DNA from 3 places in the Lysinibacillus sp. FSL L8-0312 genome. Region 3 is predicted to be linked to each of the others. Evidence: predicted binding sites of a transcription regulator. Region 3 holds the regulator's gene; each other region holds the start of a gene.

Region 1 (6,667 bases), 710 kb from region 3:
TTGCCTTTGCCATGTTCGTAAATAAAAGAAACACCGAACAAACGATGATTATCTGTACAAGGCTACGCTTCATTAGTGTGTACCTGATTGACTAAAATCGATTGATGGTGCTTTGTCAGCTCCTGCTGCGGCTTTAAAGTATTCTTTTTGTTCAAAGCCAAACATTCCTGCCATCAAATTACCTGGGAAACGTTTAACTTGCTTATTAAATTGCTGAACTTCATTATTGTAATCCTCACGTGCTACCGCCAGGCGATTTTCAGTGCCTGCTAGCTCATCCATTAACTGACGAAAGTTTGTATCTGCCTTTAAGTTTGGATAATTTTCAACAACTACAAGTAAACGACTAAGTGCTCCAGTTAAAGCATCATTTGCAGCAGCTTGCTCCTCTGGAGTGTTTGCACTACCCATTTGTGCACGTGCTTGTGTAATACTTGCAATCACCTCTTGCTCATGGTTCGCATAGCCTTTCACTGATTCGACTAAATTTGGAATCAAATCATAACGACGTTGGAGCTGATTTTCCACTTGTGCCCATTTCGAATCTACATTTTCCTCTGCAGTCACCAGGCTATTATATTTAGGAATGAATAATAAGGCGAATAGAACAAGAATAAGAACAATTATCCCAATTGGTCCAAGCAACTTTTTCAATTTATAGAACCTCCTCGACCTACTTTTCCTTTCTTCAATAGTCTACATTTTTGTCTTTACATTTATACCGTATGAATTTCATTTGACTTGACATACTAATTACTGCATCAAAAAATCATTGAGGAGGCGTTTTTTTTGTCACAATCGTTTTACAATGAATCATCAAATCAAACCAATTTCAATCAACAACATAGTCTAAATCATGGTGGCCATGAAATGATGGACATGCATGAAACAATTGGCGAAATTATCGCAGGTATGAACCAAGCCATAATTTTACGCCCACATGTACAAGATCCTGAATTATTGAATATTTTGGATCGCCAGTATAATTTTACCCTAGGTATGTACAATACAATTGTAGAGTCCTTCAAAACAGGACATGATCCATCTGTTCCAACAGGACGTTACCAAATGGAGACAGGAAATGACTTTAAATATGGCGTAAATCCTGGTCAACCAAAAAAGCCAATGCAAAATGCCAATGAAATTAATGATGAAACTATTTCAGGGTTCTTACTTGGTGCTCAAAAAGGTTCAGCAAAATGTATGACAACGGCTGCTTTAGAGACAACAAACCCAGTTGTTCGTCGCGTTGTTGCTGATAGTATTCCTAACTGCATTGAAATGGGCTACGAATTATCCATCTATCAAAATAAACATGGCTATTATCAGGTACCTCAATACTCACAACAGGATATGCAAACGATGCTGAATGCATATGACACAACAACTAATCCCCTTCATTAACACGAAAGAGCAGTCTCTGGTGGTAAACACCAGAAACTGCTCTTTATTCATTAAGATTATAATACCTTCCCTAAAAACGCCTTTGTACGGTCACTTTGTGGATTGCCAAAGAGTTCCTCTGGAGAGCCTTCTTCTACAATATAGCCACCGTCCATAAAGACTACTCGATCCCCTACTTCACGAGCAAAGCCCATTTCGTGCGTAACAACAACCATGGTCATCCCTTCAGCTGCTAGATTTTTCATAACATCTAGCACCTCTTTGACCATTTCAGGATCAAGTGCTGAAGTGGGCTCATCAAATAAAATGGCTTTTGGCTTCATGGCTAAGGCACGTGCAATGGCTACACGCTGCTGTTGACCACCCGATAGCTGCTCAGGATAGTTATATGCCTTGCTGTCGAGTCCAACCTTTTTTAACAGCTCATGCCCTAATTCTTCAGCTTCTGGACGACTCATTTTGCGAATTTGCATAGGGGCCATCGTGACATTATCGATAACTGTCATATGCGGGAATAGATTAAATTGTTGAAACACCATGCCAACTTCTGCCCGAATCTCGTTGATATTCGTTTTTGGCGCATTAATTTTCACATTTTCAATATAAATAGCACCATCTGTTACATCTTCTAGCATATTGATGCATCGTAAAAATGTACTTTTGCCTGAGCCAGATGGTCCAATCACACAAACAACTTGTTTCTCTTGGATTTCATAATCAATGCCTTTTAATACTTCAAGCTTTCCGAAATATTTGTGTAGGTTTTCAATTTTTATCATCTTGCTTCCCGCCCTTCTGCCTTAGCTTTACGAGGGACATAACTATTGCTAAATCGTTTCTCGATAAATGCCACGATCTTCGTTACACCATATGTTAAAACTAAATAGAGTAGTGCAGCAACGATGTACGGTTCCCAGAAGCGGAAGCTTGCACCTGCTACTACCTTACTTGCGTATAAAATATCTGGTGCTGCAATAACTGTTACTAATGAAGAATCTTTTAATAATGCGATAAATTCGTTCCCTAATGGTGGAATCATACGTCTAAATGCCTGTGGTAAAATGACCTTACGCATCGCTTGGTTATGTGTTAACCCTAAAGAACGAGCTGCCTCCATTTGCCCCTTTGCAATACTTTGAATACCTGCACGGAAAATTTCCGCATTGTAAGCAGCACAGTTTAATACGAGCGCTGTAATCCCTGACACCATATATCCTAAAGAATGACCAAAAATTGTTGGAATAACTGCTAAGTGAATTAATAAAATTTGCACAAGCATTGGTGTTCCACGGAATAAATCGATATATAATTTTGATGGCCAATAAATCCATTTTTTACTCGATAATTTTCCTAGGCCTAAAAATAGTCCTAATAGAATACCTCCAAAATAACCACTAAGTGTCAAAATAATTGTTACGCCAATACCCCGTATAAACATATCTCGGTAGTTCCAGACAATGTCCCAGCGTAAGTCAAAGATGTCCATCCGAAAACCCCATTTCCCCTTTAAAGTGAATGAGCCGCTAGCATACTAGGGGCGTCATCATTCATTTATTACTTGAAATCAGAACCTGTAATTTCTTTTAATTTACCGTTTTCTTTAATCTTTTTAAGACCTTCATTTAATTTATCTAATAGCTCTTTGTTTCCTTTTTGAACCATAAAGCCATAATATTCTTTTTCAAATGCATCATCTTCGATTACTTTTAGTTTTTGATCTGGATGCGCTTTAATGTATTCGTAAACTACCGCATTGTCTCCAATAGCTGCATCAACGTTACCGTTTAACATCTCTTGAATTGCGATTGGTTGACTTTCAAACGCCATAATATTTGTACTTGCTTCCCCTTGTAGCTTTTTCGCCGCCATATGACCTGTAGCATTAATTTGTACTGATACCTTTTTATCTTTTAGTTCAGCTAGAGATTTAATTTTTGAATCTTCTTTTACAACAATCAATAATTGAGACTCATAATAAGGCTCTGTAAAATCAAATGATTCTTTACGCTCTTCAGTAATTGTGATTCCTGAAGCACCAATATCTGTTTCACCGTTTTTAATTGTTTGGAAAACTGGCTCCCAACCAATGTTATTCCAGTCAACTTCAAAGTCCATTTCATCAGCAATAGCTTTTAAAACATCGACATCAATCCCCACAATTTTCCCTGAATCGTCAACAGATTCAAATGGTGCGAAAGTTGCCTCTGTACCAACTTTATATATTTTCTTACCATCTTCTGAAGATGAGCTTCCTGAAGATGCACCATCCTTTGTACCACATCCTGCAAGTGCTAATGTTAATGCTGCAACCATCATCAGTAGCATCCAACCTGTTTTCTTCATTGTATTTCCCCCTATTTCGATAATTTTCCGAAATGCGTATTATTTTTCGCAATTCGGAAATGTTAGACTATTAGGTCAATTATATTAATATTATAGTATTTAGACAACAACTTTTCGCATAAAACTAAATATTTTTTCATATTAATTTATAATAAACTTATATAATTAGAAGAAACATGTATAAATAACAAGAAATATAATCTAAAATTAATATATATACACTACAATCCACACCAAATTTCGATAAATTTAGGCAAAAAAAAAGAATCCCCTCAGATAGGATTCTTTTTTTCGACTATTTCTAGTCTTCACGTACAGTATGTCCACTAAAAAATAATTTGGAGTTATTGCTTTTTTGAAGGTTTGAAAGGAATAAATAGGGGGATAATGCCAACTAGGACAGTATTGCACCTATATCTCCCTCTCGATCTCCGCTAAGCAGGCTGCTAAACTACTTATTAGGAGATGAGCTATAACAAGTCTATCTATATTCAGTAAAATGGCGCCCTCGGAGGGAATCGAACCCCCAGTGCAAGAACCGGAATCTTACGTGTTATCCATTACACCACGAGGGCAAAGGCACAAAAAAAAAGTACTCACTCTAGGCTTACGAAAAGCATGATGTAGATAACCCTCATTTTTTGAAGCATACCTGCAAAATAGTGTACTGTACTTTAAACTTATAACCTCAATTATTATACAAGCCTATCACATATAATTCAACCATAGAATGCAAAAACATTTTATTTTTTTTATTTCACTTTAGCAGGGTTAATATTTGACCTTCCCTGACTATAATGTGTATGATAAGGATACAGCTGAAATAACAATGGAAATTTTCAGCAAAGGTATTCGAATTTAGTTTTTTAAGGAGGATTTAACATGAATTTAATTCCTACAGTTATTGAACAAACAAGTCGCGGTGAACGTGCATATGACATTTATTCACGTCTACTTAAAGACCGTATTATTCTTTTAGGAAGCGCTATTGATGACAATGTGGCTAACTCCATTGTTGCACAACTTCTTTTCCTACAAGCGGAAGATCCAGATAAAGATATCTCTCTTTACATTAATTCACCAGGTGGATCAATTACGGCTGGTATGGCTATTTATGACACAATGCAAATCATTAAACCACAAGTTCAAACAATTTGTATTGGTATGGCTGCATCAATGGGTGCTTTCTTACTAGCTGCTGGTGAGCCTGGTAAACGTTTTGCATTACCAAATGCAGAAGTAATGATTCACCAACCACTAGGTGGCGCACAAGGTCAAGCGACAGAAATTGAAATTGCTGCTAAACGTATTTTATTCTTACGTGAAAAATTAAATGGCATTTTATCTGAACGCACAGGCCAACCACTTGAAGTCATTGCTAGAGACACAGATCGTGATAATTTCATGACTGCTGAACGTGCTAAAGAATATGGTTTAATCGATCACATTATGCACCGTAGCGATAATAAATAAAAATGAGAAGGCATCACAGACTCGCTCTGTGATGCCTTTCGTGTTGTTGAAAAAGGTGATGTCAACGACAGAAACAGCCATTTTGAAAGGCGAGGGGTTGATTTCCGTTCCGCCAGCGTCCTTTCCAGTGGGCGTCCGCTGATCACTGCATTCGCTCCAGGGGCTCCTCTAGGACGCTATGAACTGACCCCAAAAATTTGAACTTTTAAGAAACTCTTCGAAACTCAACTGGACTTTTTCCGTTGAGTTTTATTTTTATCCGCTCATGATTGTAGTAGTGGATAAAGTCTACTAACGCTTTTTTGAATGCTTCGTAGTTCTTAAACGTTGTTGCGTATAGAAATTCTGATTTCATAATGCCAAAAAAGCTTTCTATCACGGCATTATCTAAACAATTTCCTTTCCGTGACATACTTTGCTTGATTTCATGTGTTGCCAATAACGCTTTAAAACGTGGTATTTGATATAACCATCCTTGATCAGAATGGACGATTAAGCCACTCTTTTTCGATAACTTTGTATACGTAAACGCCTTCTTAAAAGACTGTTGAACTAACTCAAAATTAGGTGATTTTGATACCTCATACCCAACGATTTCTCGATTGAATAAATCTAATACAGCGGATATATAGATTTTTTGACCGTTTATTTTAAACTCCGTTACATCGGTTACCCATTTCTGATTGGGTGCAGTGGCTTCAAAATCACGTTGGATGACATTCTCTGCGACATAGCCGACTGTCCCTTTATACGAACGGTATTTTTTAGGGCGTACCGTCCCTTTTAAGCCCAATTCTTGCATCAATCGTTGGACCGTTTTATGGTTGATGAAAAACCCTTCATTTCGGAGGGCTAAACAAATACGACGATAGCCATAACGCCCCTTATGGTAATGAAAAAGCGTCTGAATTCGTTCTTTGATCGCTTGATATTTATCTGGTTTTACCCATTTTTGGAGATGATAATAATACGTACTTTTCTTAAGTTTCGCGACTTTTAATAGAGCTTGAAGAGGAAAATCCAACCTTAGCTCATAGACAGCTCTTACTTTTTCTTGGATTTGAAGGCATCCTTTTCTTGAACTAAGGCTTTCAACTTTTTTAAATAGGCATTTTCCATCCGTAAATACTCAATTTCGGCTTTTAACTCATCCGTTGTTTTTCCATTTAAATCGGACGAAGGTGGTTGTTTTTTTGGCATTGATTGGCGCTCCTTTTCTACTTGATAGAGCACCTCACCAGCCGTTGACATCCATTGTTTTTTCCATCTCCGAACGGTTTCACGGGAAGGAATATTAAACTTCGCAGCAGTCTGAAGGAGCGAATCGCCCGTCTCTATCAGGTGTTGAATTACTTTTATTTTAAAAGAATCTTCGTAATTCGTGAACCCTTGAGGACGAATAATTCCTTCGATGCCATGATAGCGATATAATTCAATCCATAATCGA
Region 2 (6,667 bases), 920 kb from region 3:
AAAGTACCATCTAAGTCTAGTACGATTAAATGCGGTTTCATAGCTCGTTGCCCCTTTCCTATAGTTTGAATAGTATCTCTTTGTCTTTCATTCGTCAAAATTTTGTCACAGTGAAAAAAGTTTGCTAACATAAAGATGAGACAATAGTTGGGAGTGACAAAAATGTTTGTAGAAAAAGAAGTGTGGGGAAATATTCCTTTATTACATATACATACAGACAAGATGAATGAAGAAACCCCAGTAGTGATTTTTTTGCATGGTTTTATGAGCGCGAAAGAACATAACTTACACTATGCATACCAATTGGTGCATAAGGGGGTGCGTGTCCTATTACCAGATGCAAAATTTCATGGTGACCGTAGCGAAGGCCTTACAGAAATACAAATGAACTTGAAATTTTGGGATATTGTTTTAAATTCTATTCATGAAGTGCAACAATTATATGATGAATTAAGGAATAAAAATTTATTGGCCAGTCATAATATTGGCATAGCAGGTACTTCAATGGGCGGTATCGTGACCTCCGGCTGTTTAAAACTTTATGATTGGATAAAAACAGCGTCAATATGTATGGGTGCACCAGGTTTTATTAAATTAGGTGAATATCAATTGCAGCAATTTGCAAAAAGCGGTATCAATTGGCCGATGTCAGAGGAAGATGTTCAAAAAGTGAATGAGCTCTTAGCTAAATATGATGTTAGTTTAACGCCAGAAAAATTCGCAGGTCGTCCAGTTTTCTTTTGGCATGGAGAATTAGATAAAACAGTACCTTTCCAAGAAACGTATAAATTTTATGAGACATTACGGGAATACTATCAAGCAAGCCCTGAATATTTAAAGTTTATGGTGAACAAAAAGGCAGGACATGCAGTCCCACGTGACGGTATGCTAGCAGCAACAGACTGGCTTGCACAGCATTTGGCATAACAGGATGCATCTGCTATGATAAGGTTAACACTATGATGGAAGGAGAAATACGAATGGATCAAGATATGAAAGATAGCATGTTTGGTGCTTTAGAAAATGTAATTGACCCTGAGCTTGGGATTGATATCGTCAACTTAGGTTTAGTATATGATGTAGATTTAGATGATGAAGGTGTAGCAACTGTTACGATGACATTAACATCGATGGGATGCCCACTTGGGCCAGTTATTGTGGATCAGGTGAATACGGCATTAGGGGAACTTCCAGAAGTGAAAAGTACAAATGTTAACATTGTATGGAATCCACCTTGGTCAAAAGACAAAATGTCACGCTATGCAAAAATGGCATTAGGCGTACGCTAAAATTGCAACATTAAAAATCCCTGCTTATTTTATAGGCAGGGATTTCATGTTGTTGAAAAAAGATGATGTTCATAGTAGAAAAAGAACCTTTAGCAAGGCGAGGGGTTGATTTCCGTTCCACCAGCGTCCTTTCCAGGGGGCGTCCGATGAGCCGCTTCACTCACTGCGTTCGCTCCAGAGTCTCAACTGTGACGCTAAATCCCCTAGGAGTGACGCTGGCTCCACTCCAATCAACCATTCTGCAAAAATGTCTTTTTCTTATCTTTCATACGAGCCGTATTTGTATGATTAGAGAAAGGATAGCCTCTTATTGTCAATGTGGAGAAGTGATGAGTGACAACACCCTCCATAAAGAGTAATGAATACCTTCACTTTATTTGAAGATCTTTGCTAAAAAGAAATATTTTTATGGGTTGGAGTGGAAGGCTACTTGACTCCCGTGGGATAGCGAGACAGGCGAGCCCCTGCACGGAGGAAGCGGCTCGGCGCTCGCCCACAGGAAAGCAAGTAGCCTGCAACGGAAATCCATTTTCACCCTTCACAAAAATGCTATGGATGGTTTTGTTTTTCAACACGATAAAATCCCTGCTATATTTTATAGGCAGGGATTTTCGTTTGTAACGAAATTAATCGATACGGCATATTTGTAATGGACAATTTTCACAAGCAATTTCATTTTTTAAAAATTGTAAATCATGAATTGTAATAAAGCCTTTATCAAAGGTGATAATGTCGTGTTTTTTTAAATCATTCAACATACGATTAATCATTTCACGACTTGTTGCACACAAATTCGCAATTTCTGTATTTGTTAGCTGGAAATCAATAAAAATTGAGCCATTTTCTAAAGGTTTACCATACGTATTGGAAAGCCGAATGAGCGTTGAAAATAAAGCACCTTTTTTACCATTTAACACTAAATCACGCAAACGACTTTGATGCTTTAAGTTTTCTGTTTGCAACCACTTTATATATTCCACCATCACAGTAGGCTGATCTTCTAGTAAATGCTCCAATGATTTCCGACTTAACACATACATCGTAGAAGGCTCTAAAACCTTTGCAGTCATGGAATTATAGATTAGGTTACAAAACAATGACCCCTCTCCAATTATACTGTCAGGACCACAAATACGAATAGTTAATTCCTTGCCAGTTTCGGTTTCTTGGCTTATCGAAATCACACCAGATTGGATGTAATAAATTTCTTTTGCCCGTTCACCCTCTAGGAAAATTTTATTTCCTTTATTCACTTTGATAAAAACACCATGCTTTTGAAATAGATCTTTAATTTTTTCAAACATATTATCCATTAAAACCATATCTCCAACACATCGCTTTCTTTTTGTAATAAACGGCAATTATTACAAAAGGATAGTGGATTTTTCGATACTAAAACATAGAAACATACCATTATTATAACGTAAATTTCCAAAATCCGTGAAAAAATTTTAGTGCGATTTCTTTGCGAAGCAATGTCGATTGATGTAAAATAAAGTTAGTCAAAAAAGGTCAAACTTTTTTAAAAGAACAAGAATGGGTATAACAATAATAAGAAACATGATGGTAAAGGAGTGCTAGCTATGCAATTTCAACAAACAGATAACAAAAAACCACTAGAGCAATTTGGACGAAATTTGATTGAAGAAGTTAAAAACGGCAAAATGGACCCTGTTATCGGGCGTGATGAGGAAATTCGAAATGTCATTCGTATTTTAACACGCAAAACGAAAAATAATCCTGTATTAATTGGTGAACCAGGAGTTGGTAAAACAGCGATTGTTGAGGGTTTAGCACAGCGTATTGTGAAAGGCGATGTGCCAGAGGGCTTGAAAGAATGTGTGTTATATGAGCTAGATATGAGTGCTTTAATCGCAGGGGCAAGCTATCGTGGCCAATTTGAAGAGCGCTTAAAAGGTGTGTTAAAAGAGGTGAAAGATTCAGAAGGACAAATCATTTTATTTATTGATGAAATTCATACCATCGTCGGCGCAGGCAAAACAGACGGTGCTATGGATGCAGGGAATATGCTCAAGCCAATGCTTGCACGCGGTGAACTACATTGTATTGGTGCTACAACACTAGATGAGTATCGTATGTACATTGAAAAAGATCCTGCTTTAGAGCGACGATTCCAGCAAGTTCTTGTACGTGAGCCTTCGATTGAGGATACGGTTTCCATTTTACGGGGCTTAAAAGAACGCTTTGAATTACATCATGCAGTACGAATTCATGACAGAGCAATTGTTGCGGCAGCAGAACTGTCCAACCGATATATTACAGAGCGATTTTTACCTGATAAGGCAATTGATTTAATTGATGAGGCTTGTGCGATGATTCGTACAGAAATTGATTCGATGCCACAGGAATTAGATGCAGTGACACGTCGCATTATGCAGCTTGAGATTGAAGAACAGGCATTACGTAAGGAAAAGGACGAGGCAAGTAAAAAACGTCTAGAGCAATTGCGTGAGGAATTAACAAAATTAAAAGAATCCTCAGAGGGCATGCGCCAACAATGGGAAGCAGAAAAAGAAATGTTACACGATATTCAGAAAAAACGGGAAACATTAGATAAATACCGTCGTGATTTAGATGAAGCAGAAAGTAAATATGATTTAAATAAAGCTGCCGAATTACGCCATGGCAAAATCCCAACATTAGAAAAGGAAATTCAGGAACTCGAAAAACAGTTAGAAAACGGGGCAGAATCCCGCATTTTACGTGAAGAAGTAACGGCAGATGAAATTGCTGCGATCGTTTCCCGCTGGACAGGAATTCCTGTAACAAAATTAGTAGAAGGAGAACGTGAAAAACTTCTACGATTAAAGGATACATTACATGAAAGGGTAGTCGGTCAAGATACAGCAGTTCAATTAGTAACAGAAGCTGTATGGCGTGCACGTGCAGGTATTAAAGATCCGCATCGTCCGATTGGTAGCTTTTTATTCTTAGGTCCAACAGGTGTTGGTAAAACTGAGCTTGCTAAGGCACTTGCTGCGCAGTTATTTGATGCAGAAGATCACTTTATTCGAATTGATATGAGTGAATACATGGAGAAACATAGTGTGTCTCGTCTCGTTGGTGCTCCTCCAGGCTATGTAGGTTATGAGGAGGGCGGACAATTAACAGAAGCTGTACGCCGAAATCCATATTCCGTGGTCCTCCTAGATGAAATTGAAAAAGCGCATCCAGACGTGGCGAATATTTTATTACAAATTTTAGATGATGGCCGCATTACAGATAGTCAGGGACGTATGGTGAATTTTACAAATACAGTGGTCATTCTAACATCCAATATTGGCTCTAGTTATTTAATGGAGGCAAAAGAAGGCGATAATGCTGTTGAAGACTTAGTGATGACGGCCTTACGCCAACATTTTAAACCAGAGTTATTAAACCGTATGGATGACATTATCTTTTTCCATGCTTTATCTACAAAGCATTTTACTGCGATTGCTTGGAAGTACGTGGAGCAACTGATTAAACGTGTGGCAGAACAGGAAATTACTTTATCTGTCGAGCAAGAGGTTATTGATTGGGTAGTACAGCAAGGAGCGGATGCTCAGTTTGGAGCGAGACCATTAAAACGCTTTGTACAACGACATATCGAAACAGCAGTAGCTAGAGAACTGCTTCGTGGTGAGGTTTTACTAGGAGAAACTTTGCATGTGAAAATGCGTGATGGTCAATGTGTTGTGGAAAAATAACAGAAAAAACCTGTTCGGCAATATGCTGAACAGGTTTTTTCTAGATAAATTAATGATGGTCTGCAGCTTCTGGTGTAGGATCGTTTGGAATGATTGCTCCAATAATAAAGATTAGAATGGAGAATACAACGGAAACGATTGCCCCTGTTTTAAAATCGAATGGTACACCAAGTACAGAGCTGACTACGTAGTTTAACATAGAAACTAGTAGGAATGACCATATGAACGTTACGATATATTGCATTAATTTCACCTCAACCGAACTTTTTTCATTATAAGGTTTTACTCATATTCATTATCATATCATAACATAAATCGAAAAAAAAAGAACCTTTTATGTGAAACATGGCGAATTTGTCACAACAAATACAAGGATCTGGATTTTATATTCAACGGCCTATCGTAGCATTTGATTTGCAGAAGGTATGCTGATGTTTAATGATAGGAAGTTAGTGTGTGCTTTGTAATGAAGAGGAGTCAGGGAATTAGTCTCGATTAGGGTTTTTGTTCGTAACGAGTGCAGAAGTGCTCTAATTATAGTAGGAACTTGGCTCAGAGCTAGTAGATAGTGCTCCTAAGTAAGACACTCCGTTCATAAAAAGGTGGACAGTACTATGACGTAGAAGTTCACCCGCTCAAAAACGACGATAATGCCAAAACTCTCACCTAACCTAATAAAGAGTCAGCCCTCACCAAAAATAAAATCTCCGCCACGTCCAAAACACATTAATTTTAAATCACCTTGCTTCCTTCCTTTCGTATGCGTTATAATTATGACCAGTTACTAATAATTGATAGTAAGAAAGCTGAGGGGTTGCTATATGAACGCTGGTATTATAGGAATTGGCAAATATGTTCCTGAGAAGGTCGTTACAAATTTTGATTTGGAAAAAATAATGGATACTTCAGATGAATGGATTCGAACTCGAACAGGCATTGAAGAACGTCATTTTGCGGCAGAGGATCAGGAAACTTCAGATTTAGCAGTAGCAGCTGCTAAAGAAGCTATTGCAAAAGCGGGTATTACGCCAGAGGAAATTGGTTTAATACTTGTAGCAACTGTCACACAGGATCAAACTTTTCCAAGTGTAGCATGTATGGTTCAAGAACAAATCGGAGCAGTGAATGCGGCGGCGATGGATCAAGCAGCGGCATGTGCAGGATTTATATATAGCTTAGTGACAGCGAAGCACTTTGTAGAGGCAAATACTTATAAATATGTCTTAGTAGTAGGTGTAGAAAAACTGTCGAAAGTCATCGATTGGAAGGATCGTAATACAGCTGTTTTATTCGGTGATGGTGCTAGTGCAGCTATTGTTGGGCCAGTATCTGAAGGCAGAGGTATTGTATCATTTGAACTTGGTGCTGATGGTACAGGCGGTAAAAACCTTTATTTAACACAGCAAGACACAATTACAATGAATGGTCGTGAAGTGTTTAAGTTTGCTGTACGTCAAATGGGTGAATCGGCTGTTAATGTGTTAGAGAAAGCAGGATTAACAAAAGAAGACGTAGATTTTTTAGTGCCGCATCAGGCAAATATACGAATTATGGAATCTGCTCGTGAGCGATTAGAGCTACCACCTGAAAAAATGTCAAAAACGATTCATAAATATGGAAATACTTCAGCAGCATCTATTGGTATTTCCTTGGTAGATGAGCTCGAAG
Region 3 (6,667 bases):
TCTAATGTTGTTGCACCAATACATTGAAGCTCACCGCGTGCTAAAGATGGTTTTAAAATATTGGAGGCATCAATCGCACCTTCTGCACCACCTGCACCGATTAATGTATGCAATTCATCAATGAATAAAATGATGTTGCCGGCTTGGCGAATTTCATCCATCACCTTTTTCAAACGATCTTCAAATTCACCACGATATTTAGTACCTGCAACAACCGTCCCCATATCTAAAGTCATGACACGTTTGTCACGTAGGATTTCTGGTACTTCATTATGGATAATTTGCTGTGCTAACCCTTCAGCAATCGCTGTTTTACCAACACCTGGCTCACCAATCAATACAGGGTTATTTTTCGTACGACGCGATAACACTTCAATCACACGTGTAATTTCCTTGCTTCGACCAATAACAGGGTCCAATGTGCCTTCACGTGCAATTTGTGTTAAATCACGTGCTAGGCTATCTAAAGTTGGGGTATTGGCAGCTTGAGCTGCTTGTTGCCCAGATTGTGCATTATCGTTGTTACCTAATAGCAATAATACTTGCTGACGTGCTTTATTTAAGCCGACACCCGCATTGTTTAAGACGCGAGCTGCCACGCCTTCACCTTCACGAATAAGCGCTAATAATAAGTGCTCTGTGCCGATATACGAGTGACCTAATTTACGTGATTCATCCACAGATAGTTCAATTACTTTCTTAGCTCTTGGCGTATAGTGAACAATTGGACCGACATCTTCTTTACCTTTACCAACTAATTCTTCAATACCAGCTTCAATCATTTGAGGACTAATATCAATGGCTTCTAACGCTTTCGCAGCAATACCGCCGCCTTCACGTATAAGCCCTAATAGAATGTGCTCTGTTCCAATAGATTCGTGCTTCCAACGAATAGCCTCTTCCTGAGCAAGCTGTAATACTTTTTGCGCGCGTTGTGTAAAACGATTAAACATCATATAAATCCTCTCCTTTTTCCCCATTTATAGGCTTATTCGCATATTCTTGAGATAATGCCTCACGGAGCATTTCCGCTCGGACACGATCCCGTTCAGCAGGGGGCAGTGCCTCACCTGCATAGTGCTGTAAAAAACCTGGTTGCATACTAACAACACATTCATTTAAGGTTGTTGCTTGAATCCCATCAATTAACTGTAGATCTACTCCTAAACGAACATTAGATAGACAGGTAGCGGCTTCCTCACTTGTTAGAATTCTCGCATGTGTAAGGGTACCTAAAGCCCGATATACTCTATCTTCTAGAGCAAGCTCTGCCTTTTCCATCAACTTCCCTCTTGCGTGTCGCTCTTTTTGGATAATCTTTTCAGCGACACTTTGTATGTCTGCTAAAATGTCTTCTTCTGTCTTCCCAAGTGTAATTTGATTCGACACTTGATAAACATTTCCTAAATTTTCGCTGCCTTCTCCATATATACCTCTTACAGTCATTCCTAAGCGAGTCATGGCATTAATAATTTGATTCATTTGCCCGGTTAATGTCAGTGCGGGTAGATGCATCATGACCGATGCGCGAAGACCCGTGCCAATATTCGTCGGACAACTTGTTAAATAGCCAAAAGTATCTCGAAAGGCATACGGTAATACTTTCTCTAGGATACGATCAATTTTATTTGCTTGTTCATAGGCACTTTGAAGTTGAAAGCTTGCTGTCATACATTGAATGCGTAAATGATCCTCTTCATTCACCATAATGCTAACGGATTCATCTTCAGAAAGAAGTATAGAACCTACTTGCTCTTTTTTAGCCAGCTGTGGACTAATCAAATGCTTTTCTACAAGAATTTGACGCTGTAGAGGCGTTAAATCCTTAATAGCAAAATAAGCATAATCATTTTGAAGCGTTGGGCTATCACTAAGTGCATGTGTAACTGCCTGTTCCACCTGCAGTGCCTCATTCTCTGAGAAAGCTAATGGAAATCGATAGCCATCTAAATTTCGAGCAAGGCGAATACGTGTACTAATGACAATATCTGAATAATCATCCTTGATATGCATCCACGTTGGGGTCGCACGCTCTAAAAATGAATCAATCATCATGACACATCACCACCTTCAAATTGTAGATGCTTCTCTAGCTCTTTAACTTCATCACGGAGCTTCGCCGCCTCCTCAAATTGTTCTTCTGCTACAGCGGCCTTCATACGCTTGCGGATATCCTCTATTTGCTTTTTAATGACATACACATTACTGCGAGCACCAGGCATTTTACCAATGTGTTGAGGGCCTGCCTGTATGCGATTAAAGAGCTTAGGCAAATGCTCACTAAAGGTGTCATAACAGCTCGGGCATCCAAATTTACCTTCTTTTAAAAATTGTTTATACGAAAATCCACATTGTGGGCATGTTTGCTGTTGTGGTTGAACTTGTTGTTTTTCCCCCACCTTTTGCCATGTAGGCGAGCCGAACCAGTTCGACAATAGCTGTTGAATAGACACTGGCTCTTGTTTAAACTCTGCATGAAATGGATGGAACTGTGAGGCGCAGACGTCACAATAATGGTGCTCCACCTTTTGCCCATTTTGAACTTGTGTTACTGTAACTGTCGCATTACGTTGTTTACAATGTTCGCATATCATTTCCATCACCTCACTATTTTTGCTGTTCATATTTGATTGTTGTCAGCATTGCTCGCAAGATCTTTGCTCGAATAGTATCTCTTAAAGGGAGATGTAAATCGATTGTGGAGCGATCAATTGCTGCTAACATTAATTTCGCTTCTCGTTTTGAAATTACCTGCTCATCGATGAGCCGATATACTAAATCTTCTGCCATCGTTTGAGATGCTCCACCTTCTATTTGTCTGAGAACATCGTCGATTAAATCAATCTGTGAATGCGCGCGGACACGTAAAATTCGTATGTACCCACCACCACCACGTTTGCTCTCAACAAGGTAACCTCGCTCGGCAGTAAATCTTGTATTAATTACATAATTTATTTGTGATGGCACACATTGAAATTTATCAGCAATCTCACTCCGTTTAATTTCAATATGCCCTTCTCCACCTAATTCAAGTACTTGCTTTAAGTAACCTTCTATGATGTCTGATATATTACGCATTTTAGGAATACACCTCGCTTGCTTCACTGACTTTGACTATCTTTGACTTTCTTTTAGTATATTATACAAAACGCTTCAAAAAAATTGCAATGATTTCGCCCATAGAAAAGTGAAAAGTCTTAAAATGCCTATTTTAGTACGAAAAACAGCACTTTTTCAGTTAAAACTGCGCGGGTTATAATTTGCTCATATACCTAATGTACCCTTATTAGTCATAGAAAAAACGCAAGCATATGCAACTAGCATATACTTGCGTCTATGAAAATTATACCCAACGACCAACAATTGGATAACGCCAAGGCTCATCAGACAATGCTTTTACGATACCGATAATTGGTACAACAAATAACATGATGCCGAAAATGATTAAAAACGGTAACCCAATAAGAACAAAACTTAAAACAACTGAGATAGCGATTAAAATACCCATAACAATTTGGAAGAGCAATGCTTGAATAGAAATCGCCTTCACTTCCTCATCCGAACTAATTAAGAAGAAAATAATAGGTACTAACCATGGCGCAAAAAATGCACTTGCGTGTATGATTACTTTAGACCATTTAGTCTCCATATATATCAACCCTTTCTTTGTACTTTGTCTATGTTTTATGTACTACTATTTACGGAACTATACCCGTAATAGTTTCACATTAAATAAGATTTATTAAATTTTTTTTGGAAGGCTGTGATGAGAGATGGAATTTAACAACACATTAGCAAACGAATATGAAAAGGGTATTCGTCGTACATTGCCAAGCTATGATGCCATGCTACGTTTAATACAAACCTTTTATCATTCCACACTGCCAGATAAAGCTGATATGTTAATTGTGGGTGCAGGAAGCGGCAATGAAATTTTACAGCTTGCAGATGGAAGGCCCGACTGGTCATTCACAGGTATTGATCCATCAGAGTCCATGCTCAGCATAGCAAAGGAACGTCTACACACTCTACCCAATACGCTGTCTTTCCACCAAGGAACAATACTAGATACTCAATTACCCTCCATAAAATACGATGCAGCAAGTTGTGTTCTCGTTCTGCATTTTATTCTGGGTTATGAAGAAAAACTATCTACATTAGAAGAAATCGCAAGACATTTAAAGCCTGGAGCACCGTTTGTCCTTGTCTCAAAATATGGTCAGCCCGGCTCTTTAGAAACTGAACTACAATTTGATTTATGGCGTTCCTATTGGCTACAACATACAAAGCTTCCTGCATCTGATGTAGCAGAGATGGAAAAATCCATTCGCTCCCTTTCGTTTATGCGTGAAGAGGATATTTTAACACTGCTACAAAAGGCGGGCTTTACAAAACCTTCTAGATTTTTTGCCACTACTTTATTTGCTGGTTGGGTATGCTTTAAAGAGGGGCACTAAATAAATATTTTGTAGTAAATAATTTGAGGTGAAAACCGTGATAAGCACCATTGGTATTACAAAACAACAACAATTACTAAAAGATTTTCCATTGGAAGTTATACATCAGCAAGAATTTGAATGGTATTGGGTTGATTTTAATTGCCCTACAGCCGAAGAAGAATCATTATTAGATACATTTTTCCATTTCCATCCGCTTGCTATTGAAGATTGCTTAATGCGATTACAGCGCCCAAAGCTCGATTTCTATGATGATTTTCATTTCTTTGTTATTCATCGAGTAAATGAAGAGAACCTTGCTGCAGAAGAGGTTAATATTTTTGCCTCCAATAAATTTATTGTGACGTTCCATAAAAACCCTGTTCCTGAAATAGATAAGGTACAAAAGATACTAGCAAGCCAACCAAAGAATTGGGAACGGGGGACAGTTTATTTAACATATCAAACAATTGATAAAATCGTGGATAGCTATTTCCCTCTTGTTTACAAAATTGAAGATCATCTTAATGCACTTGAAGGCGAACTTACATACCAAAGCAACGTAAATGCCATGAAGATTGTCTTCGAATTCCGTAGCGATTTGCTTGACCTTAGACGCACTATTTTACCGATGCGAGATCTTTTATATCGAATTCTTAATTCTTACCGTTTTTCTTTAAACAAATCAGAAAGAGCTTATTTCGGAGATATATACGACCATCTCATTAAACTAACTGAAATGGTTGAATCCAATCGAGAATTGACAGCGGATATGCGCGATAGCTATATGGCTATGAGCTCAAGTCGCATGAACGGCATTATGATGACTTTAACCATTGTATCAACTATCTTTATTCCACTTACTTTTATTGCTGGTGTATATGGCATGAACTTTGATAACATGCCTGAGCTTAATGGCCATTACAGCTATTTTATTGTACTAGGCTCCATGATTATTATTGCGATCTTTATGCTAGCTATCTTTAAACATAAAGGCTGGTTTAAATTATTTAAACCATAAAAAAAGCTGCTCGTTTTGTCATGAAACGAGCAGTCTCCTTTTTCAAGAAGTTAATAGGGTCCCCTATCATCAATTTTATTATCACCTTGCTGCGGAAATAAAAAGTATGCTAATACGCCTGATCCCAAAGTTGCACAGATTGTAATTAATAATCGCTCAACAGAGGGTACCTCAGCATAATAGTTTCGTAACATATAAACAGAGCCAATTGCGACAATAACCATGACTGGGATGACAAATTTAAAACGCTTTTTCTCCATATAATACCTCCTCTAATCCCTTTTTACGTACAGTCTCTATCTTGCTAAACAGTTCGTATTTTACAGGTTTCCTATTTTAAATTCAAATTTACTTCGTTTCACTAATTGAACTGACAATAAAGTAAAAAATAAAGAAATAACCAAATTTTTAACCAAATATTCAGCAAATAATAGTAAAATAGATTTAATACCAATTATTTATCAAATTTACAAACCTAACAAATTTCAAAAGGCTTTTTTACTTACAATTTATTATGGATATTAGGAATGGAGCAAATAATAATGAGTTGGTTTTCCAAAAACAGTAGTGCTAACTATTCAATTACATTAACACCTGAAAATTTTAAGAATGATGTACGACTAGATGTATCGAACTACCCAAATCTTCAAAAACAATTGCAACTTTTAAATTTAACAGTAGACGATTTAGCAATCATTAAACAACTACAACCGCTTGCAAAGGATCTCATCCCTGCAATGGTGGAGCAATTTTATGCTGCCATTAGTTTAAGCCAAGATCTAATTGATATTATTAATAGAACATCACATATTGACCGTTTGAAAATTACATTACATAAACATTTAAGTGATATTTTTGAGAGTCATATAAATGATGCCTACATTGCCGAAAGAAAGGCAATTGCCGAGACTCACGTGCGAATTGGTTTACAATCCAAATGGTATATTGCCTCATTCCAATCACTCACTTCTACATTTACAAATTTTGTGAGCGAGGTGGACATCTCAAAACAAGATGCCATTCGTGCCATAAATGCTTTTTGTAAAATCATTAATTTCGAGCAACAGCTTGTGATTGAGGCCTATGAAAATGAAGAAGAACGCATTCGCTCAGTGGCTGATGCAACAAAAAACTCTCTTGTTACAACCATTCAGAGTACAGCAGAGGAGCTCAACTCTATTAGTGAAGAAACAGCAGCATCACTATTGGT

The links. Region 3 encodes CtsR, which represses protease genes until heat stress. Its sites were predicted from a motif close to ATGGTCAATAAAGGTCAAACA; they were not measured.
Region 1: the regulator CtsR is predicted to act here: its motif matches at 4,523-4,543, upstream of clpP (ATP-dependent Clp endopeptidase proteolytic subunit ClpP).
Region 2: the regulator CtsR is predicted to act here: its motif matches at 2,788-2,808, upstream of MHI22_RS19905 (ATP-dependent Clp protease ATP-binding subunit).

The regions. Positions count from the first base shown of each region.
Region 1 is NZ_JBBOOV010000001.1:2,348,465-2,355,131, forward strand. It holds gene MHI22_RS11860 (TPM domain-containing protein) at 1-13, opposite strand, end outside; gene MHI22_RS11865 (LemA family protein) at 73-654, opposite strand; gene MHI22_RS11870 (spore coat protein) at 790-1,404, shown strand; gene MHI22_RS11875 (amino acid ABC transporter ATP-binding protein) at 1,461-2,183, opposite strand; gene MHI22_RS11880 (amino acid ABC transporter permease) at 2,180-2,890, opposite strand; gene MHI22_RS11885 (basic amino acid ABC transporter substrate-binding protein) at 2,959-3,747, opposite strand; tRNA gene MHI22_RS11890 (tRNA-Arg) at 4,248-4,322, opposite strand; gene clpP (ATP-dependent Clp endopeptidase proteolytic subunit ClpP) at 4,630-5,220, shown strand; gene MHI22_RS11900 (IS3 family transposase) at 5,426-6,280, opposite strand; gene MHI22_RS11905 (helix-turn-helix domain-containing protein) at 6,265-6,667, opposite strand, start outside.
Region 2 is NZ_JBBOOV010000001.1:3,979,520-3,986,186, forward strand. It holds gene MHI22_RS19885 (Cof-type HAD-IIB family hydrolase) at 1-41, opposite strand, end outside; gene MHI22_RS19890 (prolyl oligopeptidase family serine peptidase) at 163-927, shown strand; gene MHI22_RS19895 (metal-sulfur cluster assembly factor) at 981-1,289, shown strand; gene MHI22_RS19900 (Crp/Fnr family transcriptional regulator) at 1,916-2,602, opposite strand; gene MHI22_RS19905 (ATP-dependent Clp protease ATP-binding subunit) at 2,873-4,999, shown strand; gene MHI22_RS19910 (YjzD family protein) at 5,049-5,243, opposite strand; gene MHI22_RS19915 (beta-ketoacyl-ACP synthase III) at 5,821-6,667, shown strand, end outside.
Region 3 is NZ_JBBOOV010000001.1:3,058,860-3,065,526, forward strand. It holds gene MHI22_RS15505 (ATP-dependent Clp protease ATP-binding subunit) at 1-956, opposite strand, end outside; gene MHI22_RS15510 (protein arginine kinase) at 946-2,055, opposite strand; gene MHI22_RS15515 (UvrB/UvrC motif-containing protein) at 2,052-2,594, opposite strand; gene MHI22_RS15520 (CtsR family transcriptional regulator) at 2,608-3,078, opposite strand; gene MHI22_RS15525 (DUF4870 domain-containing protein) at 3,344-3,649, opposite strand; gene MHI22_RS15530 (class I SAM-dependent methyltransferase) at 3,774-4,457, shown strand; gene corA (magnesium/cobalt transporter CorA) at 4,495-5,457, shown strand; gene MHI22_RS15540 (hypothetical protein) at 5,508-5,717, opposite strand; gene MHI22_RS15545 (globin-coupled sensor protein) at 6,000-6,667, shown strand, end outside.